2 regions of the Paenibacillus glufosinatiresistens genome follow, and region 2 is predicted to be linked to the other one. Evidence: riboswitches for the same ligand, from Rfam matches in the RefSeq annotation. Region 2 holds a riboswitch; the other holds the start of a gene.

Region 1 (12,001 bases), on a different contig from region 2:
AGATAAAGCAGGGTGCCTCATAGTCAACGACAGATTGTAATAGGAAATGCGACAGTTCTTCCATGACCGCTCCTTCTGCGATGCGGCCTTGGTAGAGCCACCGATAGATGGTCTTGAAGTATACAGAGGGCTTGCCCTCCATCCGGCGTCTCTTTTCAATCTGCTCGGGAGACCACGTCTCTTGCAGCTTGTATTGGTTCTCTGCGGCTAAGGCATCCGAGTGCTTTCCGATAGGCACGCTCCGTGCTCCACGCTCCTCATGGGTCTGTCGCCCTTCATTTACAATCTGTTTTGTGGTAAACCTGTAGAGGAAGACAACCTACTGGAACAGGAGTGAACCCCGTAAATGAAACCTCTTAATGATACGCTGGAGCTGCTGATGCGGCACCGCTCGATTCGCCGGTTCGCGGATACGCCCGTAACGGAAGAACAGCTTGAAGCGATAGTCGGCGCGGCGCAGATGGCTTCCACCTCCAGCAATGTACAGGCTTACAGCGTTATCGCCGTAACGGACCCCGGGCGCAAGGAACGGCTGGCCGCTCTGGCGGGCAACCAGGCTTATATCCGGGAGTGCCCCGTCTTCCTCGTCTGGTGTGCAGACCTGTACCGTCTGCGGGAAGTGACGAGCGCGCATATGGCTCCCGAAGCCTCGCATATCGACACGACCGAGAATCTGATCGTAGCGACGGTCGATGCCGCGCTGGCCGCGCAGAATGCGGCGGTCGCCGCCGAATCGCTCGGTCTCGGCATCGTCTACATCGGCGGCGTCCGCAATGACATCGCCGCCTTCTCCGAGGCGCTCGAACTACCGGAGCTGGTCTATCCGGTCTTCGGCATGTGCGTCGGCACGCCTGCGCAGGAGCCTGTGCTGCGCCCGCGTCTGCCGCTGCAATCGGTGCTGCACCGCGAGCGCTACAGCGCGCAGGAGACGGTCGAACGGGCGGCGGCCTATGACGAGACGACCCGGGCCTATATGCGGGAGCGCAGCGGCGGAACGAGCGATACGCCGTGGTCGGTTACGATGGCGCATCGCCTTGCGCAGCCCGCGCGGATGCAAATGAAGGAATTTTTGCAGAGCAGGGGATTTATGAAGCGCTGATTGCCAAGCGGCTGCCTGGCCGGAAACAACGAAGCGCCAACCTCGGGATCATCTCCTTGAGGTTGGCGCTTCTTTGGGGTTGCAGCCGAAGCTCCGGTCACGGACGCCGCTGTTCCTCCGTCATCCAGTCCGAAATCCGGCGGCGGAGCCGGATGAACTCCGGATCATCCGCCAGATTCGCCGGGCGTGGCCGGGGGAAGGGCACTTCGATTTCGTGCAGAACCGTTCCCGGGCGGTTCGAGAAGATATAGATGCGGGAAGACAGCAGCAGCGCTTCTTCAATGCTGTGGGTGATGAAGAGCACCGAACGGCGCGTCTCCTCCCACATCTCCAGCAGCCAGCGCTGCATGTCGCTGCGGGTCAGAGCGTCGAGCGCGCTGAACGGCTCGTCCAGCAGCATCAGCTCCTGCGGCGACAGGAGCGCCCGCACGAAGGCGGTCCGCTGCTGCATGCCGCCCGACAGCATGTGCGGGTACGAGCGCTCGTACCCGCCGAGCCCGGCTTTGGCGAGCCAGCCGGCGGCTTCCTCGCGGGCCGCGGCATCGACGCCGCCGGCAATCTCGCGGGCCAGCAGCACGTTGTCCAGCATCGTCCGCCACGGGAACAGCGCCGGCTGCTGGGGCATATAGGCGATCCGCCCGCGCTTGCCGGTGACCTCTTCGCCGCCCATGCGCACCGAGCCGGCATCGGGGTGGAGAAGGCCGCCGATAATCTGGAACAGCGTGCTCTTGCCGCAGCCCGACGGGCCGAGGACGGATACGAATTCGCCGGCGGCTACATGCAGCGTAATGTCCCGAAGCGCCGGGACCTCGGTGCGCCCGTTCCGGAAGGTTTTGCCGAGCCGGAGGACCTCCAGCGCTTGGGCGGAAGCGGGTTCCGCTCCCGCCGACGGAATTGTATCGGGCTTTGCTCCCATGCCGAGCGCCTCTTTTCCTTGGAGTATAGTAATCAGTTCCGGTTCCAGCGGACAAGCCACCGCTCCAGCAGCGCCACCAGGGCGAACAGCAGCAGGCTGAGCGCCACGATGATGAAGATCGCAACGAACATGCGGTCGGTGCGGTAAGCGGCTTTTTGCAGCTGCATATAATTGCCCAGTCCCCGGTCCGAACCGAGCCATTCGGCGACCACCGCGCCGGTGACGGCATAGGCCGCAGAGATGCGGATGCCGGAGAAGAGCGGCGGCAGACTGGACGGCAGCTCCAGCTTGCGGAAGATGGTCCAGCGGCCCGCTCCCGCCATCTGCATGTAATTGCGCATCGCCCGGTCGCTTCCCCCGAGCCCGCCCATCATGGCGACGGCGACGGGGAAGAAGCAGACCAGGGTAATCAGAATAATTTTGGGAAGAAGACCGAAGCCGAACCAGATGACAAGCAGCGGAGCAAGCGCGATGGTTGGAATGTTCTGGCTGAGAACGAGCAGCGGATAGAAGGCCCGCCGGGTCCAGGGCAGCAGATGGAGCAGCACCGCCGTTCCGATACCGACGAGCGTTCCGATCGGAAAGCCGATTGCGGTCAGGCGGGCCGTCGCCAGCGTGTGTTCGACCGGCGGATTCGCGGCCAGCTCCCGCAGCACGTCTAGCGGGGACGGCAGCATCCAGCGTTCGATATCCAGCAGCACCACCGCCGCCTGCCAGAGCAGCAGGAGCAGCAGGACGGCCGCAGCCGGCGGCCACAGCCGGGACCAGCGCGACTTCATGGACGGTATTTGGCGGTCAGCCCATCCATGCTGATTCCGGAAGGATTATGCGCGATCTTGATCTGGGAAATGACGCTCGGGCTGCCGGCCTCGATGAGCGCCGCCTGCATGTCCTGCACGATCTGCAGCAGCTCGCTAAGATCGCCTTCCATGGTGGTCTCCAGCGCGTTCACCTGATGCTTCACGCCGGAGCGCTGGATCACTTCAATGGCGGTATCCACATAAGGAATGGAATCTTCTCCGTTCGGAGTCTTCGGAATTACCTGAATGCTGAGCAGCGTATTCGCCATGTTCATCTCATCCTTTTCTCTGGTGGGATTTGCAGATCAAGCCGCTTACTTCGGCAGGTACTCATTGGTGAACGCCTTGTCCGCCTCCAGCGGCTTGTCTAGAAGCTTCAGTCCGTACATCCAGTCGGCGAAACCCTTCCAGATCGCTTCCTTCTGCTCGCCCCAGCGGGGAGCATCGGCCGCATAGCGCGGACTCAGCCATTTCTGGCTGGCTACGACCAGCTCGCGGTTAAGGTCGGGAACGGCCTTCAGCAGAAGATTGGCGGCCTCTTCAGGATGGTCGATCGCATACTGATACCCGCGGGAGGTAGCTTTCAGGAAGGCACGGACTTCTTCGGGCCGCTCGGCGATCTCCTTCTCGCTTGTCGTCAGCACCGGCGTATAGTAGTCGAACTGCGGCGCATAGTCCTGGAGATAGAGCATGTCGAGCGGCTCTCCCCGCAGCTCGGCTTCGATCCCCGTCCAGGCGTAGAAGACCCAGGCGAAGTCGATGTCGCGCTTAATGGCGGTAAAATAATCGGCCTCGCCGATATTGACCTGCTTGACCTTCTTGACGTCCCCGCCGAGCGGGTCCATGATCGCCTTCATCGTCGCTTCCTCGGTGGGCGAGCCCCAGCCGCCGTAGGTTTTGCCCTCGAAATCCTTGGGCGACTTGATGTTCCGGTCCTTCGGAGCGGCGAAGCCCGATGTATTATGCTGGATGATTGCCGCGATGGAGACGAGCGGAACTCCCTGAACGCGGGCCATCGTCAGTCCTTCCTGACCCCCGATGCCAAAAGCCGCTTCCCCGCTCGTTACCATCGTATCCGTTCCCGCAGCGCCGGGCTGGACGATGTTCACATCCAGACCTTCTTCCTCATAGTAGCCCAGTTCCTTCGCGACATACAGTCCGGTGTGATTCGTGTTCGGCGTCCAGTCCAGCGCCACCTTGATCGGCTTCAACTCCCGGCTCGGCGCCTTCGCGGCCCCGGCGGATGCTCCGGCCGAAGCTGTGGTCTCCGGCGAAGGCGCCGGCGAGGCGCTGCCGTTGCCGTTCCCGCCGCCGCATCCGGCAACGGCCAGAGTCAGCAGGACGGCCAAGGCCGTCAGGCTCCACTGTGATTTCTTGTTCTTCGTCATAACCGTTTCTCTCCCCCTCTTGTATAAGCCTTCGCCCGCCAGACGAGAAAAAACGCTCCGATCTGTTCAGGATCGGAGCGCAGCAGGACGCATGAAGGCGAAAGGCTCCCGAAAGGGAACGGTTCGCTTGGCATAAGCGATTCCTACGCTGGCATTATCCAGATCAGGTATAAGGGTCAGTATCTGTTGGGATACAATCTCAGCCGGCCGATTCCAGCACCCCTGCTTCTATGAAATTGACGGGTTTAGCTTAGCCGTATTATAGACGCCCTGAACGGCCTTGTCCAGTCTTGCCGAAGCCGTCCCGGTCCGCTCTACTCCCGGAACCGGTATTTCTGACGCCGCTTGCGGCGGATCTGGTTCCAGACCTCCCGCACCGCAAGCACCAGGCTGGCGGCAATTCCGGTCATCGTAACGAAGAGGGCCAGGTACTCAAACGGCGAGTAGCCCAGCATTTTGTCCCAGTGGATTGGACTCTTGAGGTCCTCGATGACCTGGTTCATGCCGTAAATGCCGCTGATGACCGTGAAGACGGTCAGGATCATCAGTAGATTGTCGCGGCGCCTTCCCTGAAATTTCTCCTGGTACTGGAACAGGTCGTCCAGCGTGCCCTTGACCTCGTCATATAACTGGTCGTTGCCGTAGACTTTGCGAAGCTGGAAGAAGATTTCTCTGCCCTGAGACTGGGAAATCAGCTCCAGAAAATAGAATTTGGCCGAGAAGCGGTTGATGTCGAAGATCAGGCTCTCGATCTCTTCATAGTCGTGCTCGATCCGCAGCCGGGAGTGGATGTTGGCAAGCTTGAGCAGCACGATCTTGTGGAACAGGCTCAGCAGCAGGCCATAATAATATTCGCCGTACATCTGGTTCGCCATCCGGACGGCACTCTCGCCTTCCCTGCAGGAGACGCAGGAGAAGGTCTGTTCATTCGTGATGTAGTAGGTATCCGGCGCCCAGCGCCGGTAGGTATGCTTCCGGTTATAATCCTGAATATATTCGGGGTCGCTGGCGCTTATATAAGGGCGGTCGGTTCCGTTCAGGCCGTCAATCTGGGAAATGCGGTACAGCACCGTCTCCGTAATCTCCGCATCCGGCTCGAAACCGTAGAATCCCTGGACAAGCATTCGTTCGTCCACGAAGAACGGCAGGGTCTCGAAATACGCGCCGCTCATCTCGGACTGGTCCAGATAGTCCCGCAGGTGAGGAGCCAGTATGCCGAAGAGCAGGTCCTCCGTCTGGCTGAACGTTCGGCTCGGACAAGAGAAGGTAACGGCGCGGTCGGCGTCCGAGGCATCCTCCAGAGAGCGGAAGCGGTCGGCGAATTCCAGCGCTTCGCTGAGGGTATACTCGCCGGTAAGCTCAAGGCGGATGGTCACAAAGCCGAGCTGGAAAGGACAAAGGAATATATCGGTCGAGAGCAGCCGGAAGGGCATGCGGCGCTGCGGCATAAGCATCTCGCAGTCCAGAATGTGGGCGCGCGAATAGCGGTGGAAGGCGTCGGGCTCCTTCTCTGCGCGCGGAAACAGGACATGTGCTGCGAAAGGCAGGTAGACGCGCTCCATATTCTCATGGGAGATGCAGTAGCCCTCACCGTAATAGGCGTCTTCCAGCCGGGTCTCATCCAGAAAGAACGGCTCGAAGCCGTCCAGGAGAAGCTGGTCTCTCAGCTCCCGGTTGCGTCCCTCCTGAAGGGAGAACGGAAAGATAAATTGCAGCAGTGCGGTGCTCAGCCTGGGTTCGTTGTCGGCTAGATTCATGGCTCGTTCCTCCCGGATTCCCGGGCTCCGAAGACTGGCTCCGGCGCCCGTTGACTGTTCATTCCCTCTTATTACCCTGAAGGTCCTCGTCCGCCTCTGGGATTCATTTCATGCAAGACGGGTACACTACCAGTATACCCTAACACATTGCCAGGCGGGTACGGACCCGCACGGAAGGAGAATGAAGGAATCATGACACAATCACTGACAGAAGAACGCATCGGACAGGTGCTGGACGCGAACCGCTTCGGGTCCTTCGGAACCGTCGAAGCCGGAGGCAAGCCCAAGGTCCGCTATATGGCCGTCTATCACGAGGGTCTGAACATTTATCTGGCCACCGACCGCAAGACGCACAAGGTGGAAGAGCTGGAGGACAACCCGAACGCTTTCCTGCTGGTGGGCTACGAATCCGGCGGCAGCAAGGATGTGCTTGAGGTTGAGGCCCGGGTGTCGATCTCGTCGGACGAATCCCTGCGCAAGCAGGTCTGGAATCCGGATCTGTCCCGCTGGTTCAAGGGACCGGAGGATCCCGATTATGTCGTGCTGAAGCTGGACCCGCAGCGCATCGAGCTGGAATCGGGCGGAGAACGTTCCGTCTGGGAGAAGGCGCAGGGCTAGACGCCTTACGCCCGCCGGCCTGTCCCGCCAGGGACGGCACTTGCGCAAAGCGGCATCATTGCGGACCGAAAAAACAGGTCTTCGGACTGATTTTCGGTCCTTTTTGGCGTCCGGATTATGGTACAATCAAGCCATCAGGCGGAAGTAGGAATCTATTGATCTGATCCATAGTAGGCTACAGGAGGACGGGCCATGCATTGCAGCGATTGTTCCAGGGTGGAACCGATTGAAGACAGCGGCGAGATTCGAATCAGGCAGGCAACCCCGGAGTGGGCGGAGGCTGCCCGGGAGGCAGGCATCACGGTCGAAGGGCAGGACAGCGGAAGCTACAGCATCCCTTATGCCACCCGGGACGAGCTGCTCACTTGCCTGGAACGGCTGAGGGCACACCCTGCGAATGCGGGGACGGACAGACCGCTGCAGATCGGCTTCCGGGGCCATTTTGCCGGGAAGCAGTCCGATCACCTGCAGCGGTGGTTCGGCCTGGAGCAACTGGAAGCCCGGTTCCGGAGCGCCGATCTGATCGACATTATTTCACGCGCGGAATTCTGCAGTTACCTCCAGCCGATTGTGGACCGGGACGGAACGGCCTTCGGGTATGAGTTTCTGCTGCGGCCGCTGCCGGGAGGCAGCCCGTTTCAGCCGTATGAACTGTTCGAGGCTGCCCGGCGGAGCGGATTTCATTCGTTCCTGGACCGCGCCGCCCGCATCTCGGCGATTGAGGCCGGGACGCGGCAGGTGCCGAAGGGACTGAAGCGGTTCATCAATTTTCTGCCTTCTTCCATCTATAACCCGAAATATTGTCTGACGCATACGTTTGCCGCGATTGAGCGGCTGGATCAAGATCCCCGGGACTTCGTGTTCGAAGTGGTGGAGAGCGAGCGGATTACGGATATCACCCACTTGGCGAGCATCTTCGCGGAATACCGGAGACACGGAATCGGAGTCGCGCTGGACGACGTGGGAGCCGGGTTCTCGACGATTGAGGTTCTGCAGCGGCTGCAGCCCGATTTTGTCAAAATCGACCGCGGCCTCGTCAGCTTCTGCGATGCCGACTATGCCAAGCAGGCCGCGATCCGGGAGATTGCGGCCCAGGCCCATGCTTACGGCGGCACCGTGCTTGCCGAAGGCATCGAGCGGCGCGAGGAGTTCGAGTGCTGCCTCGGGCTTGGCGCCGAGCTCGGCCAGGGCTATCTGTTCGGCCGCCCGGTAGCCGAGCTTTAAGCCGCCCGGCCGCAAGGGCCGCAGAAGGCCGGCGAAGCCGGAAGGAAGGCTGCGGACCGGCGGCATGGACAGCGCAGCGCGCTTTTTCTATAATATAGAGAAGAACGTAATCATTCCGGTTAGACGAGAAAGCGGGGAGACGGATATGACGAAACCGGCAGTGACGGAGTGCGATACGACGTGCGGCGGCACCGAACCGGACCCGGAGCATCTGCGTCTGACGCTGCCCGAGCGGGAGATCACCGACAAGATGGCCGAGATGTTCAAGGCGCTCGGAGATCCTACCCGGGTCCGGCTGATCTATGCGCTGTCGCGCCGCGAGCTCTGCGTGCATGATCTGTCCGTCATTCTGGAGATGGGCCAGTCGGCGGTATCCCACCAGCTCCGGTACCTGCGCAACCTGCGGATCGTCAAGCGCCGCAAGGAAGGCAAGACGGTGTTCTATTCTCTGAACGACGCGCATGTCGAGCAGATTTTTCTTCAGACGCATGAGCACATCCGGCATGAATAGCCGGAGGCCCACGGCGGATTATAGAAGCTCCGGAAGTTAACCGGACGCAAGAACCCGCAAGCCGGCTCTCGCCGCTTGCGGGTTCTTTGATCTGCGGATGGAGTTCGCTCTACTTGGCCAGATAGCCGAGCAGATGGTGAATCAGTACAGCGGCTTCGGCGCGCGTTGCGCTTGCCTTCGGTGCGAAGAGGCCGTCGCCCTGACCGGAGATCAGGCCGGCTGCGGCCAGCCGTTCCACACTCTCCAGCGCATAGGCGGAGATGGCGGCGCTGTCTTTGAACGAAGCGGCGGAAGCGGACAGGTCCGCGTTCTGCTGCTTGAGGGCTTTGTCGATCATGACGGCCATATCCTGGCGGGTGATCGGCTCGTTCACCCCGAAGGTGCCGTCGGAGCGGCCCTGAACGATGCCGGATTTCTGCGCGGCGGCAACCGCTTCGCTGTACCAGGCGCCGGCCTTCACATCGGAGAAGGGGGCGGAAGCGCCGGGAGCCTCCAGATCAAGCGCCAGAGTCAGCATTTGGGCGAACTGCGCCCGGGTTACCGTACCCGCCGGATGGAAGGCGCCGTCTCCCATGCCGGAGAGCACGCCCTGCGCTGCCAGCCGGTCGATGGCGTCGGCGGCCCAGACATAGCGGGCGGTGTCAGGGAAGGAGACCTTGACGTTGGCCGCCGCGTACTTGCTGAAGTGCTTCGGCGCGAAGACAACCCGGCCGGATGCAGCCTCGTACTTCGCATTCTTCACAGTCTGGACCCCGCCGTTGTCGCTCAAATAATAGACGACCGTCTGATTCGCCTTCTCGCCGGAAGCCGGAGAATAAGGCAGGGATACCTGAACGGCCTTGCCGTTCCAGGCTACGGTCTGGCCGCCGCTGCTTAGGTTCAGCTCATACACCTGGCTGCCGGCCGTCTTCAGCTTCGCTTCCGCGGACAGAGCGGAAGGCTCCACCCGGGCGGCGGAGAGTACAAGCGGAGCCCCGGCCCCGGCCTTCCGGAGCAGGGCGGTATCCAGCGAGATGTAGACGTCGTTCAATTTCACCTGAACGTTCCGGATGCCCTGGCTTGCGAGCGCGGCCAGAATTCCATCCGGCAGCGCGGCCGACAGCGACTTGGCGCCGGCCGCCGTCACGCTGACGGTGATCGTGCCGTCTGCGCCTGCGGCCGCCCGGGTCAGGATGTCGGCCGTCAGCGTTACCGCTGCCTTGCCGTCCGCGCCGACCGCCGCTGTCAAGGCTGCCGAGCCTGCCGTCACCTGAGGGGCGGAGGACGGAGAGGCCGTGGCGGCCGGAACGGCAGGAGCCGGGGCCGGCGTCGCAGCCGGAGACGGCGAAGCCGTTCCCGCCGCAGGCTCGGCGCTGACTGCGGCGGTGGTCTGGCCGAAGCGGACCGCTTGGCCGGCCGGACTCACCTCGGCTACCGCGATGTGGTCGCCGTCAGCTGCGGGAACGAGACCGCTCTCGGGTAGAGCGGCATAGCCGGCGAGCTTGTCTTTGAGCTTCGGAACCGGAACGGCGCCGGTGCCGAAGTTGGCGTAGACCCGCTGGTTGCCGGCGTATACCGAAGGAGTTACGGTAAGCTGCGTCAGGCCGTCGTTGGCTGCGCCAGCAGGGTCTGCGGCCGTTACAGTGAGGCCGCCCGACGGCGGGTATACCGCCTCTCCGGCGAGGTCGCCCATTACGATACCGAAGCCGTTCGTGCCGATGTAGACGCGGCCGTAGACATTCGGATCGCCGGTAATCGCCTGGGTGGCGTTCGCATACTGATGCGCCTCATCGTTGATGCGAATCCAGGTGGCCCCGGCATCGTCGGAGCGGAAGAAGCCGTAGGTGCCGTCGATGCGGCCGCTGATATAGATGGCGTCATAGTCTTCGCCGGGGGCGGCCTTGCCGAAGCCGATCATGGCCGATTCCTCAACCTCGGTCAGCTTGGTGAAGCTGGCGCCGGAATCGGTGGAATGGAAGACGCCGTAGGCGTATTCGGGATGTTCCTTGTCCTTGACGGCTGCAAGCCAAATGTCGCCTTCCCGGTTGGAGACGGCCTTGAATTTGCCGGTCATGCTGTTGGGCAGTCCGGAGGACACCGTCAGGCGGAAGGTAGCGCCCCCATCCTGGCTGACATAGAACTTGCCGTCCAGGAAGCCGTAGAACTTGTCGGGGTTCACCCGGTCGGAAGAGACGACGGCCCCGTCGGGAATGCCGCTCGAAGCGGTCCATGTCTTCCCGAGATCGGTCGAGTAGCTGACCGGACGCTTGACGTCAGCAGCCGAGGACGAAGGCGCCCAGACGATGGTAGCGCCATCGGCGGAGATGGCAGCGTGTCCGCCGCCGGTGGTTGCATTCCCGGTCCAGGCGTTCGCTGCCGGTGTCCAGGTTGCGCCGTTGTCGGTCGATATCCCCATGTGGGGAGCGTCGGCGTCCGCATTGCCCACCCGGATAATCCGATTGGAGTCGTTCTGCGCAAAATCGAGATCCGTAATATTGCTGATCGTCGGGTTGGTAATCATCCCGGGCGCCCGGGTCAGATCGGTATGCCGGAATCCGCCGATGTCGCCCAGTCCGCTGATCAGCTTGGCATCGCCGGAAGGCGGCACAATCAGAGCGTTGACGGCCGTCTCTTCAATGCCCTGGGCGTAGACGGAGAGGCCGACCGTCATCCCCTGGTCCAGAGCGGTCAAGTTGTTGGTACCGAACAGGGTCGCCCCGGTGCCGTAGAAGAGATGGTTGGAATTGAACGGATCAATGTCCAGATCGCCGATCATCCAGCCGAGCTTCGGATTCTGGGCCGTGCTTGTCGTACTGGTGGGCGTTCCCCAATCCAGCCAGGGCGCCCGGGAATAATCAATGGTGTAGTTATTGTGGCGCTGATCCCAGCCGCTGTCGGTCCAGAAGGTCTTCCAGGTAGCGCCTCCGTCGGTGCTGCGGAAAATATGCTCGTCCGGCCACCAGACATTCATCGTCGAGGTCATGATCACATTCGGATGCTGCGGGTCAACGGCCAGACCCCCGAATCCGTAGCTGCCGACCTCATTGGAGCCGGCTGTCGTCTGTACCGGCGGGGTAATGTCTGTCCAGACGCCGGTTGAGGTGTTGTATTTATAGACGCCCCCGTCCTTCTGGCCTCCGCGGCGGAGACCGTCGTAAGGACCGGAACTGACGTTGTAGTTCACGTACAGGTACCCGTCCGAAGAGAGGATGCCGTGCATGGGCAGGAATCCCTTGCTGTCCGGATTAGTGATGGATTCCCAGGTCTCGCCGCCGTCTGTACTGCGATAGACCGAATTCTCCGTGTCGGCTACGCCGACATAGATCGTTCCCGTCGGCCGGGCGGCCCGGCCGGCCGCGGCGTCGGCCCGCTGGCCGGTCGTCTCGTCGAAGGTTACCCACACGACTCCGAACTCGCCGCCGTAGTAGTCCTTGGCGTCCTGCCGGGCTGTGAAGGATTCAACCCGGTTCCAGGTTGCCCCGTAGTCGGCGCTTCGCCACAGGCCTTCGCCGTTGCGGGCTCCAAAATAGAGAATACGGTTGTCATTCGGGTCTACCGCCAGCCGTTCGCCCATATTGCGGCCGGGCATATTGCCGCCGAACTTAATCGGTAGCCGGGTCTCTTCCCAGGTCTCGCCCCGGTCGGAGGAACGCAGCATGACACCGGTCTGGTCGGTGAAGAAATTGGAGTACGTGCCGGCTGCAAGGTA
Region 2 (12,001 bases):
CGTCTCAAAAGACGGCCTCTTTGTTTGGGTTATTTCACTTCGAAGAACTCGCAGCTTCGCCGCGAATAATAAGTCAAGTCGCTGACGCGGTTCTGAATGATAATGTCGGAGTCGGTAAAACGGACGACGGTACCTCCGGAGAGAACGAGATGGTCGTTCTCGAAGACCCGGACGGGCAGCCGGCGGTCCATCGCTTCCTGGAAGTCGCTGTCGTTCAGCAGCGGACGGTTAATGGGCATGGAACGGTTGCTCCTTTTCTGATAAGAATAGTACCAGTATACACCGGAAATATTTCCACCCCAAATCGGAAGTTTGCCTCGTCGGCGGACTTCCGGTTTTGCTCTAGACTGGAGAAGGAGGACTGGCTCCGCCGAACCCGGCTGCTGCGCGTGAAGGCTCGCCTTCCAAGGGGCAGCCGCAGGACCGGGTGCCCGCCGCAGGAATCCGGCTTTCTTGCGGCGAATAGATTAACCGGGATAGAATAGAACGCTTACAATACCGGAAGGGAGACGGGGAATGAAGCTTCGCCGCAAAATTCTGTTCGCCATTATTCTGCTGGTCTTCATTCCCGTCATTCTTATGGGAACGGTGACGTATATCAGCTTCTCGAACGCCATGGAGAGCAAATCGAGCAATTTCTACTGGATCTCGCTGCAGGAAACGGACCGCAAGCTGGGGTTCGCTCTGGGCGAGATTTCGTATGTTACGAATTCCGCGATCCTGCAGACACCCATTCAGCAGGCGCTGAAGCAGCCGGGTTATGCACTTACATACGACCGAAAGCAGGATATCAACAATCTGCTGATCAATCATGCCATGGTCAGCTCGTTCAGCCTGTTCGGCAAGGACCGGACGATCTATCAATACAACAATGCTTCGTTGTCCTTTGCCGATCTGAAGAAGCAGCCCTGGTATGAGGCCATGATTCGGGCGGAGGGCCGCCCGGTCTGGTCGGGACCCGGGGAGAACGGTTCGGCGGCATCCGGGCAATCTGTTCTGATTCAGGCGCGGGTCGTCAAGGATTACTACTCGCTGGAGGATATCGGTTATCTGGTCGTCTATGTCAAGCCTGAGCTGCTGGATCAGATCATGTGGGAGGCTGCGACCCTCAAGAAAGGCGATATTCTGCTTGTGAACCGCCAGGGCAATATCGTCTTCAGCAAGTCGGGTGAACATTTGGGGGAGCAGACCGCTTTTCCGTTCCTGCAGAGTGGATATAAGCGGGAGAAGGATCATTATATCGACCGTTACCAGAACGAACGATCCCTGATTACTTATCTGCCGTCCGAGAATGCCGACTGGTACCTGACCGCCATTACTCCGATGAACCTGATTACGGCGGAGACGGCGCCGATCCGCAATATCGCCATTGCGCTCAGCCTGATCTCGCTGCTGTCGGCCTTTCTGTTCGACCACTATTTCGTGAGGAAGCTGATCGCGAGCATCAGCGGCGCAGTGGCGGGCATGAAGCGGGTGAAGCAGGGAATCTTTCTGCCGATAGCGAGACCGGAGCCCGCGAACGACGAGAGCGATCATCTGATCGACGGCTTCAACCGGATGAGCGACCAAATTCAGAGCCTGCTGCAGCAGGTGGAAGCCGAGCAGCTTCGGAAGAAAGAAGCGGAGATGCAGGCGCTGATGGCCCAGATTAATCCGCATTTCATCTATAACTCTCTGGAATCCATCAATTCAATGGCGGTTCTGCACGGCAATCGGGATATCAGCCGGATGGTCGTTTCGCTCGGCAAGCTGCTGCGCATCAGCATCAGCCAGAACCAGGAACTCATCCCGCTCGGCATGGAGATGGAGCATGTCCGGCATTACCTGGATATTCAGAAATTCCGGTTCGAGGACAAGTTCTCCTACTCCATCGCGGTAGAACCGGAACTGAAGACGTATATGACCCAGAAGCTGATCGTGCAGCCGATCGTCGAGAACGCGCTGTATCATGCCATTGAGCCGATGGAATCGCCCGGCACGATCGACATCTCCATTCGGCAGGCCCCGGGCGGGGATCTGCTTATCCTGATCGCCGACAACGGCCCGGGATTCGATCTCTCCGCACTGTCCGAGGTCTGGGAGAAAGACAAGAGCGGGCAGAAGAAGTACAATGACCGCGGCGTAGGCCTGAGAAATGTCCATGACCGGCTGAACCTGCGTTTTGGCCCGGTCTACGGCATTATGATCTGCTCGTCGCCGGGCTGCGGTTCGGTGATTCGGCTGCGAATTCCCTGCGTTCTTCCCTAAGCGGCCGAATATGAACAAGGAAGGAGGCTAGGGTATGAAATGGTTGTCAAAGTGGGGATGGCTCGCGGCCTATGCGGTGCTGATGACCGGAGCGGTCCTGGTGATTGTCCGGGGGGAGTCGGCGCCTGCCGAGCCCAATCCGCCGGACAAAATCACGCTGAGTTTCCGTCATTTCTGGGTGAAGGAACATGACCGGTCTCTGCTGGAAATCTTTGAGCAGACCGTCGAATCATTTCAAATGAGCCACCCCAATATCAAGATCAGTGTCGAAGGCATCGACCAGACCACACACCGGGAGCAGCGGCTCAAGGGAGAGATGGTCACGGGCACGCCTCCCGATATGTTCGTGCTCTTCGGGGGGGCCGAGATCGAACCTTATGTCCGCTCGAACCGGCTTGCGGATCTTACCGGCTTTCTGCGGGAGAACGGCCTGGAGCACCAGTTCAAGGACCTGCAGCTCTGGACGTTCGGCGGGCATGTCTACGGGCTGCCGATTGAAGGCAATGCCGAGCCGCTCTACTATAATCAGGCGCTGTTCAAGCTGCTCGGCATTGCGCCGCCGCAGACGCTGGCGCAGCTCGACGAGGCGATTGTGCGCCTCAAGGCGGCCGGATATATTCCGTTCGCCCTCGGCAACGAGGACAGATGGCCTGCCGGCATTTTTGCCCATTATCTGCTCGACCGTTACGCAGGACCCGAACCGATTCGGGGGATTGCCGCAGGCGTGCAGGGGGCTTCCTTCCGCAATGATGCCTATCAGTCGGCTTATGCGCATCTGGAGCGGTGGATTCGGGAAGGCGCCTTCAGCCCGGATGCGAATGCGCTCTCTACGGAAGGAGCCGTCCGCCAGTTCACGAGCGGGCAGGCGGCCATGTACCTGAACGGGAATTGGGACATCAATCTGTTCGGCGGAATGGGTGCGGCGGAGAACTTCGGGGAGCAGGTCGGAGTTCTGCCTTTTCCGGCTCTGCATGAGGGCGGAGAGCGATCCGTAGCCGGCGGCTATACGATCGGGATAGGATTGTCCTCGAACTTGTCGGGCGCCAAGCTTGAGGCGGCGCTGGATTTCATGAAGGCTTTCTACACAGAGGAAGTCCAGAACCGGATCGTCTACGAAGGACGGCGCATCCCCTCTATGGAGGTAGCGTTCGATCCCGATCAGACCGGACCGGTCTTCGCGCAGGTGGCGCGTATGCTGGCCGATAGCCCGGACAGCTTTGTGCCGTATGACAATATGCTGTCGCCCGAGGTGAAGAAAGCCTTCCTGAACGGCCTGGGGGGGATGCTGGACGGGACGGAGAATGCAAGACAGGCGCTGGAGGAGACCGAGCAGGCTTCGGTGCGGTACTGGCAGCTGATACGAAGCTCGGGAATGCCATAATGGAGGAGGGAACAGTGATGAGAACGCCCGTGGAACGCGGAACGGAACGGTATAAAGCGCTGCTCGTAGACGATGAGCCCATCATTCTGCGGAGCCTGAGGGCCGCCATTCCGTGGGAGGAGCTGCGAATCGGAATTGTCGGCGAGGCCAGGAATGGCGAGGCTGCACTGAAGCTGATTGAAGAGACGGCGCCCGATATTGTCATCAGCGACATCCGGATGCCCGGAATCGACGGGCTGTCGCTGATGCGCGAAGTATTGAGCGCGAACGACCGCCTGCTGTTTATCTTTATCAGCGGATACGGCGAATTTGAATATGCCCGCGAAGCGCTGCGGATGGGGGCGTTCGATTATCTGCTGAAGCCGATCGATCACGACGAGCTCGAAGTCATGCTGGAGAGAGCGGTGGAGAAGCTGGATACCCGGCGCGAGAACGATCAGCTGCTGCACTCCGCCCGGGCGCTCTCGGAGCTGGCGCGGGAGCGGCTGTTCGCCGGACTGATCGAAGGCCGTGACGGACCGCTGCAGCAATTGAAATGGCTGGAGCGCGGCGAACTGGAGGACAGCTATTTCCTGATCGCCGTTCAACTGGACGGCTATGCCGGCTTGGGCAGCGCATGGACGGACGAAGAAAAACGTCTGTGGCTGTTCGCCATCCGCAACATTCTGGAGGAATGGTCAACGGGCTGGCGGGGCTTGGCCCTGTTCCCCTACCACGGAGGAGAATGGGTGCTGCTGTTCCCCGGAGCCAATCCGGGTACCCGCGAAGAGGTGGCGGCGGACCTGATCGAGACCATCCGCCGGTATGCCAAGCTGAGCTGCTCGGCGGGCATCAGCCGGGAGCATGCCGGGCTCGGACAGCTGTCCACCGCTTACGCCGAAGCATCCAAGGCGCTGGTCCGCCGGTTCTACGACGGTCCCGGACGCGTCTATGCTCCGGTGGAAGAGCGCGGAGCAGCGGGATCGGCCGCTTACCCGATGGATGCGGAGCGGGAGCTTGCGGAGAGTGTCCGCCAGCTGGACGCCGCACGGCTCCGGAACGGGCTGAACCGGTTCCGGGAGGCGCTGTCGGCCGCTTCGGCAACCCGCGAACAGGCGGAACGCCATTTGACGGAGCTGCTGGTCGTGCTCTACCGGGGTCTGGAGGAATGGACCGGCTCTTCCCCGGGGTCTCCGGATGTGCTGCTGGACAGACTTCGCAGGCTGGGGACGCTGGATGAAATGATGGCCGAAGCGGCGGCGGAGCTGACGGCGGCGATTGCGTCGGCCGTCCATACTGTGCCGAAGGACGATCCCCGCAGTATCGCCGACAAGGTGCGGCGGTTCATCGAATCGAGCTACAGCAAGGAGATCGGCGTGGAAGAAGCCGCAGAGGTAGCGGGCTTGTCCGTCAGCCATTTCTGCACGCTGTTCAAGAATACGACCGGTTATACGTTCTTGGAGTATCTGACCCACTGCCGGATCGAGAAAGCCAAATATCTCCTTACGAGCAGCGAAGTAAAGGTATACCGGATTGCTCCGCTTGTCGGCTATCAGGACCCGCGCTATTTTGCCCAGGTGTTCAAGAAGGCTACTGGAAAGACGCCGACGGAATACCGCGAGGCCGGAACTTCCTGAATGAACTGAACGGCCTGAACGAGCTGAATGAACTGAACGAACCCCAAAATAAAAGAACAAAGCCCTGATGAGCGGGACTTTGTTCTTTTTGTTCATTCCTTAAGGACGAAATTAAGCCGCTTCAGCCTGGCCGCCATGACCGCTCCGCAGGGCCTCCATCAGCGGCCACCGCCGTACAGGCGGGCTAACTCGGCCGCGGCCCGCCGGGGATTCTCCGCCGCAGCGATGGCGGAGATGACGGCCAGTCCGTCCGCTCCGGCTGCAAGCGCGGGGGCGGCATTGCCCGCCGTCAGTCCGCCGATGGCGGCCATCGGAAGGTCCGGCTCATACCGCCGCAGCGCGGACAGAAGCCCGGGGCCGCAGGCGGGCTTCGCGTCGGGCTTCGATCCGGTGGGGTAGACCGGCCCGACGCCGATATAATCGGCCCCGTCGGCGGCAGCCCGGCGGGCCTCTTCCGGCGTGTGCGCAGACACGCCGAGGATGGCGGCGGGACCGAGCCGCTGCCGCAGCCCGGCGGCAGGAGCATCCTCTTGGCCGACGTGGACGCCGTCGGCACCGACGGCGAGCGCGAGTTCGACGTCGTCGTCGACCAGGAACGGCACGCCGCTCGCCCGGCAGATCGCCCGCAGCTCGCGGGCGAGCCGGAGAAGGGGCGGCCCGGTGAGGGCGCCCGCTCCTTTTTCCCGGAACTGGAACAGGGTGACGCCGCCGGTGATCGCTTCCCGCAGGACGTCTGCGGGCGGACGGCCCCGGGTATCGGCGCTGCCCATAATGAAGTAGACGCGAAGAAGCGGAGCGATCTTACCCCTGCTCCAGCGGCGGGCGAGTTCCCCGGAGGCCCCGAGTTCTGCCACCTCCGGGCTGTCCGGACTGGTGAAGAAGCGTTCGGAGAACTCAGACATGCTCTTCGCGCTCCCTTCGGGCCATTCGGCGCTTGTAGGCAAAATGATTGGTCGGCCCGTGTCCGCTCCCAAGGCCGAGCCCGTCTTCGATCGCCGCCTGCACGAACGCCTTGGCGGCCGCTGCGGCCTCCGGGACCGAAGCGCCTCGCGCCAGTTCGGCGGCGAGGGCGGCCGAGAAGGTGCAGCCGGTGCCGTGCGTATGCCGGGTGGCAATCCGTGGGCTCTCCAGCCGGAGGAACCCGCTGCCGTCATAGACGAGATCGACCGCCCGGTCTCCGTCTTCCTCGGCGTGTCCGCCTTTCAGAATGACGAACCGGCTCCCGAGGGAGTGAATGGCGGCCGCGGCCCGCTCCCGGTCGGCGAAGCTGCGAATCGGGAAGCCGGCGAGCAGCTCGGCCTCCGGGACATTCGGCGTCACGGCCAGCGCAAGCGGCAGAAGCTGCCGCCTCATCGCTTCCAGAGCCTCTTCGCGCAGCAGGCGTGCGCCGCCCTTGGCCGTGATGACCGGATCAACGACGAGCTTCTTCCATCCGTACCGGACAGCCCGTTCGGCGACCGTCTCGATAATCTCTCCGCTGAACAGCATTCCGGTCTTGACGGCATCCGGAGGGAGGTCGGCAGCGACCGAATCCATCTGCATGCCGACCTGTTCCGCCGCTACCGGAAGCACGCCCTGAACGCCGAGCGTATTCTGGGCGGTAATGGCGGTCAGCGCGGACGTTCCGTAGACGCCGAGCTCCTGGAACGTCTTGAGGTCGGCCTGGATGCCGGCTCCGCCGCCGCTGTCCGATCCGGCTATGGTGAGAGCGACCGGGACCGAGCAGGCATCGGCTATTGATCCGCCGGAGCCGAGGGCACCGCCTAGAGGCAGGCCGCTCTGCATCTCCCGGCATTCATGGTGACCATCCCGGTTCATGGCGTCACCCGGTCCACCTGCTCGCGCTCGCGGATGAGCGCCAGCTCCCCGATGCTGCCGGATTGCAGGGTGGACAGCCGGTTCAGAAATTCAATCTGGAAGCTGCCCGGCCCCAGATCGGCCGCCGCCTCGGCGGCGAGGGAAGCGGCGGAGCCGTAGAAGGCCGCGGCCTCTGCGGCCGCCTCCAGGACGCCGCCTCCGGCAACAGCCGCGAAGGCGCCGATGACGGCGCTCAGCAGGCAGCCCGTGCCGGTTACGCGGGTGAGCAGCGGATGACCGCTCCGGATAAGGAGCGTTCGCTTGCCGTCCGTTACGACATCCTCCCGTCCGGTCGCGATCACGACACAGCCGTAGAGGCGGGCAGCGCGTTCAGCGGCCGGAACGATGTCTCCCGCACTCTCTCCGGCATCCACTCCCTTGCTGGCCCAGGCTTCTCCGGCAAGATTCGCAATCTCTGCCGCATTGCCGCGGATGGCCGCAAGCTTAAGACTGCGGGCCAGCAGGGAAGCCGATTCGGTCCGGTAGGCCGTGGCGCCGGCACCTACAGGATCAAGCACGACCGGAACGCCGCTCCGGTTCGCGGACTGGCCGGCGCGCAGCATGGCTTCCAGCGAGAGCTCGTCCAGCGTGCCCATATTGAGCACGACGGCCCCCGCCATCGCGGCGGCTTCCTCGACTTCGGGCAGGCCGGCAGCCATGAAAGGGGAAGCGCCGATAGCGAGCAGACCGTTCGCGCTGAAATTGGCGACAACAATATTCGTGATGTTGTGGACAAGCGGGTTGACTTGTCGAACTTGATCCAGGTAAGACATGGGAAATCCTCCTTGTGAATAAGTTGAGAACCTGTTTGCGTTGCAAGAGCGTAATTCTGCCGCAGAGCGAGAAGCGAGAGGGTACAGAGAAGGGCAGGCTCACGGAGCAATCAGGCGATTGTCGGAACCGGCCTCCTTCGGGTCGATATTTCCGGGCAGCAGCTTCCGGTCTTTAAGCCAGCTCCCGATCGGGTCCCAGGATTCCGGGCCGAGGTAGCCGTAGGGCTCGTCTCCGAAATCCATCAGCGGCAGCAGCAGGGCAAGGCTGGCCCGCTCAATCTCCGGATCAAGCGGAGCGGCGGTCTCCTCATGCTTCAGCAGAATCGCCAGCGCTTCCTGCGGATGGCCTTTGACATAGGCCTGTCCTTCCGCAGCGGCGGCGAGAAACCGCCGGATCACTTCGCCGCGTTCGGCCAGGGTCTGCTCGCTGGCGGCGAAGACCAGCTCGGCATAATCGGGTACGCCGAAATCCGCCGGATTCAGCGAGAGAACGGGACAATGCTGCTTGTCCAGCAGCAGCTCTTCGTGGTTGACAAATCCGCCGATTACGGCATCGGTCCGTCCGGTGGCGAGAGCGGGAATCAGGTCATAGCCGACATCGACCAGGTTCAGCCGGGAAGAGTCGCCGCCGTCCGCTTCGACCATGGTACGGAGCATGGCGTCATAGAGCGGAATAGAGGAATACCCGATCGTCCGGCCAGGAAGCTCTCGGGGCCGTGTGATTCCTTCTTCATCTGCCCGGATCAGCAGCCGGTTCAGCGGATGGCGGACAACGGCGGATACCGCTTTGACGGGAACGGACGCCCCCCGCGCCATCAGAACCTGCGGCTGATAGGTCAGAGCGAGATCGACTTGGCCGGCGGCGGCCAGTCTCAAGGCATCGTTGGTTTCAGCGGGCATCCGCAGTTTGACTTTCAGATTCCTGTCGGCAAAATAACCGTTCTCCTCCGCCGCATAAAGAAACGAATGCACCGCGTTCGGATACCAGTCCAGCATGACGGTCAGCTGGTCGGGCCGGGACCTGCTCTCGTCCGCCGATCCCGGCCGGGCGGCATCCGCCGCGTTCTGGGCGCTTGCCGGATCGCCCTGAACCGCTGCGCCTTGAACCGCTGCACCCGTCATCCGGCCACAGCCTGCTGCGGCCAGCAGGAGGCCAAGCACCACGGCTAGGAGCAGCGGGCCGCCTCCCGAACTCCTCAATCTTGAATTCATCCTCTCATCTCCTTGTAATCTTCTATCCGCCCAAGGCTGCTTCTCCGGCAGATGACAGCTTCCGCCAGCCGGACAGTCAGCAGCAGCGAGAGGCCCAGAGCGGCAAGCAGCACGACGGCGGCGAACATATCGGCGCTTCGGAGGCCGGAAGCCATACGCCGGCAGTAGAAGCCGAGTCCCCGGCTTCCGCCCAGCCATTCCCCGATTGTAGCTCCGATTACGCTGTAGACGGCGGCCAGCCGAAGACCGCCGAAGAAAGCAGGAAGGGCGGCCGGAATCTCCGCCTTGATCAGAACCTGGCGCCGCCTCGCCCCCATCGCCAGCATCAGCCCGCGATATTCGCTTCCTGCCCGGCGGATTCCGTCATGCAGCCCTGCCATGATCGGATAGAACGCCGTCAGCAGCACCACAAAGGCTTTGCTCCACAGCGAATAGCCGAACCAGAGAATGAACAGAGGCGACAGAGCGACAAGCGGAATCGTCTGGCTGAAGACGAGCAGCGGATACAGCGCCTTCTCCAGCGCGGGACTAAGCGCCATTCCGAGTCCAAGCGCCATTCCGGCGACCAGAGCCAGGAGAAGGCCAACCGCCGCTTCGCCGAGCGTAGCGGGCAGATGGACCATGAACAGCGGCCCGGCTTCCTGGGCCAGTGCGCGAAGAACGGCGGTCGGAGGCGGCAGGATGTAGGCTGGGGTTCCCGCCGCCCGAACTCCGGCTTCCCAGACGGCAAGTCCCGCCGCAACCGCCAGAAGCGGGGGGATGAACGTCTTGCTTAGCGGCGGCCTCTCGCGTTGTCCGGGAGGCGGGGTTCTGAGCTCCGGATCCGGATTCATCGAATTTCCTCCTTTCAGACCCAACAAAAAACCCGTCCGCTTCACAGGGAAGTGGACGGGTTCATGAAGAGAACGGCGAAGAAACGCGCGCTTTCAATTTCATCGAATCCTCGTATCACTTCCCTACGCTGGTATGATCCAGATCAGGTTCCAAGGGTCCGGCTCTCGCCGTCTCAGTCCACGCGGACTCCCCTAGTGAAGAACGGGTCTATTTGATTTTGGGATAAAATGCCTCTCGACTATATCACGCCGGAAGCCGAAGAGGCAAGATAGAAAGATTCAGGAGTTGTCGGCTGCGGCGGGAGCGGGATGCTGGCGGAGATAGTCCAGGGCATCATAGAGCATAACCGCCGCTTCGCCGCGGCTGATCTCCCGCTTCGGGTCGAACCGGCCGCTGCTGTCGAGCTGCGTAATGCCGTATTTCAGCGAACGGACTACGGCGCCCTGATACTCGGGCGTCAGGCTGCTCTCATCGGCAATGCCGGAAGGCTTCACGTTGATAAGAGGCAGAGACCCCGCCTGTTCCATTCCCCGGACGAGCAGGAAGGTGAACTGCTCCCGCGTCAGCCTGGACGCGGGATCGATGTCTTCGGGCACGGGGACGCCGTTATGATAGACGCCGAGGAACGCCTCCGTATACCATTGGCCGTCCAGTACTTTCGTGAAGACCTGCGCGGCCTTCGGCTCCTGGATGAACCGGATGGCGTCGAGACTGAACTGGAAGCCCCCGGCGATCAGTTGTATGCCTTGTGCGGCGGTGAGCGGAGCCTTTGGCGCGAAGCTTTGGGCGTTCATGCCCTGAATGATCCCTTTCGAATGCAGCGATTGGATTTTGTCGCTGCCTTCGGTTGTTCCCAGATCTCCGAACGGGGCGGCAGCCGCGTACAGGGACCCGGCCACGGAAAGGCTCAGGAGAGCGGTGAGCGCAAGCGAAGCGAAGGTTATCGAGCCTGCTTTCTTTTTCATCCTATTAACCCCTTTCATTCAGACGGTTGAGGAATCTGATGTCCGTATAAACGATTCAGGAGGAATAAAGGTTGCAGGCGGGAACGCCTCCTCCTTTTCAAGAGCCCAAATATTTGATATTATTACTATATGATAATTATTATAATTAAGAATCGGCGGCTTAAGCGGCCCGGAGAGGATGGTGCGATCCTTGATGACCATGAGTGATATTGCGGCCCAGTTCGCCGCCAGACAATATAAGCTGACTTCCCAGCGCGAAGCCATTGTTCGGGTTCTGCTGGAGAATGAGACGGAGCATCTTACGGTGGAGGATATCTATCTGAAGATGAAGCCCGACCATCCCAATCTGGGCATGGCCACGATTTACCGGACGCTGGATCTTTTGTCCGAACTGCATATTGTCGAGAAAATGAATTTCGGGGACGGCCCTGCCCGCTACGATCTGCGCGGGGGAGGGCAGGGACATATGCACCACCACCTGATCTGCGAGGATTGCGGAGAGCTGACGGAGATCAAGGAAGACTGGCTGGCAGAGCTGGAAGCGCGTCTGGAACGGGAGTACGGCTTTCTGGTGACTGATCACCGGCTGGACTTCAAGGGACGCTTCAAGACCTGCGAGCGGCATGACTGCCGATCCGCCCGAACCGGGCGGCAAGTGGGCTGAGATCTTCGCTGCGCGCTTCGGGTATACGGATTAATGACCGGGCAATTCGGTTATAAAAGGAGTACAACCACGAGGGAGTGATGCTCGATGAAGAACCGAACGAAATCCTCTTATATTGCTGTACTTACTGCTGCTCTCCTGCTGACGGTACCAATTGTATCCGGAGCCAGCGCCGCTTCCCCGGGCACCGCTCCGGCCGGCAAGGTTGCCGCCGCGAAGCTGCAAGCGCCGCTACCGCTGAAGCACGGGTCCGGCATTTATAACGGGCTCGCCGACGGCCACACCGTCGAGATCGACGTCTACGGCGAAGCGACCTCTTTTCAGTTCAGCGATGAATTGAAGGCCGCGGCAGCCTCACTGGAAGAAGGGGAGACGGTGGATTATGTCTATACCGAACGGCGATTGGCCGGACGGCCTGAAGTCAGATTGCTGACGCTTGCAGCCATCAAGGT

What was found. Region 2 has a riboswitch for thiamine pyrophosphate ahead of RBI05_RS02540 (ABC transporter permease). Riboswitches for the same ligand answer to the same signal wherever they lie in the genome.
Region 1: another riboswitch for thiamine pyrophosphate. It lies ahead of RBI05_RS06910 (ABC transporter substrate-binding protein); the one in region 2 lies ahead of RBI05_RS02540 (ABC transporter permease).

What each region holds. Positions count from the first base shown of each region.
Region 1 covers NZ_JAVFHT010000004.1:74,054-86,054, forward strand. Annotated here, with positions in the region: gene RBI05_RS06885 (hypothetical protein) at 1-6, shown strand, start outside; gene nfsA (oxygen-insensitive NADPH nitroreductase) at 347-1,099, shown strand; gene RBI05_RS06895 (ABC transporter ATP-binding protein) at 1,197-2,015, opposite strand; gene RBI05_RS06900 (ABC transporter permease) at 2,048-2,794, opposite strand; gene RBI05_RS06905 (thiamine-binding protein) at 2,791-3,084, opposite strand; gene RBI05_RS06910 (ABC transporter substrate-binding protein) at 3,130-4,203, opposite strand; TPP riboswitch at 4,327-4,437, opposite strand; gene RBI05_RS06915 (hypothetical protein) at 4,518-5,960, opposite strand; gene RBI05_RS06920 (pyridoxamine 5'-phosphate oxidase family protein) at 6,153-6,578, shown strand; gene RBI05_RS06925 (EAL domain-containing protein) at 6,771-7,802, shown strand; gene RBI05_RS06930 (ArsR/SmtB family transcription factor) at 7,948-8,313, shown strand; gene RBI05_RS06935 (S-layer homology domain-containing protein) at 8,423-12,001, opposite strand, start outside.
Region 2 covers NZ_JAVFHT010000001.1:547,302-559,302, forward strand. Annotated here, with positions in the region: gene RBI05_RS02500 (hypothetical protein) at 30-239, opposite strand; gene RBI05_RS02505 (cache domain-containing sensor histidine kinase) at 517-2,247, shown strand; gene RBI05_RS02510 (ABC transporter substrate-binding protein) at 2,282-3,628, shown strand; gene RBI05_RS02515 (response regulator) at 3,646-5,244, shown strand; gene thiE (thiamine phosphate synthase) at 5,403-6,146, opposite strand; gene thiD (bifunctional hydroxymethylpyrimidine kinase/phosphomethylpyrimidine kinase) at 6,139-7,062, opposite strand; gene thiM (hydroxyethylthiazole kinase) at 7,059-7,874, opposite strand; gene RBI05_RS02535 (ABC transporter substrate-binding protein) at 7,974-9,086, opposite strand; gene RBI05_RS02540 (ABC transporter permease) at 9,083-9,919, opposite strand; TPP riboswitch at 10,023-10,123, opposite strand; gene RBI05_RS02545 (S-layer homology domain-containing protein) at 10,199-10,885, opposite strand; gene RBI05_RS02550 (Fur family transcriptional regulator) at 11,079-11,549, shown strand; gene RBI05_RS02555 (hypothetical protein) at 11,637-12,001, shown strand, end outside.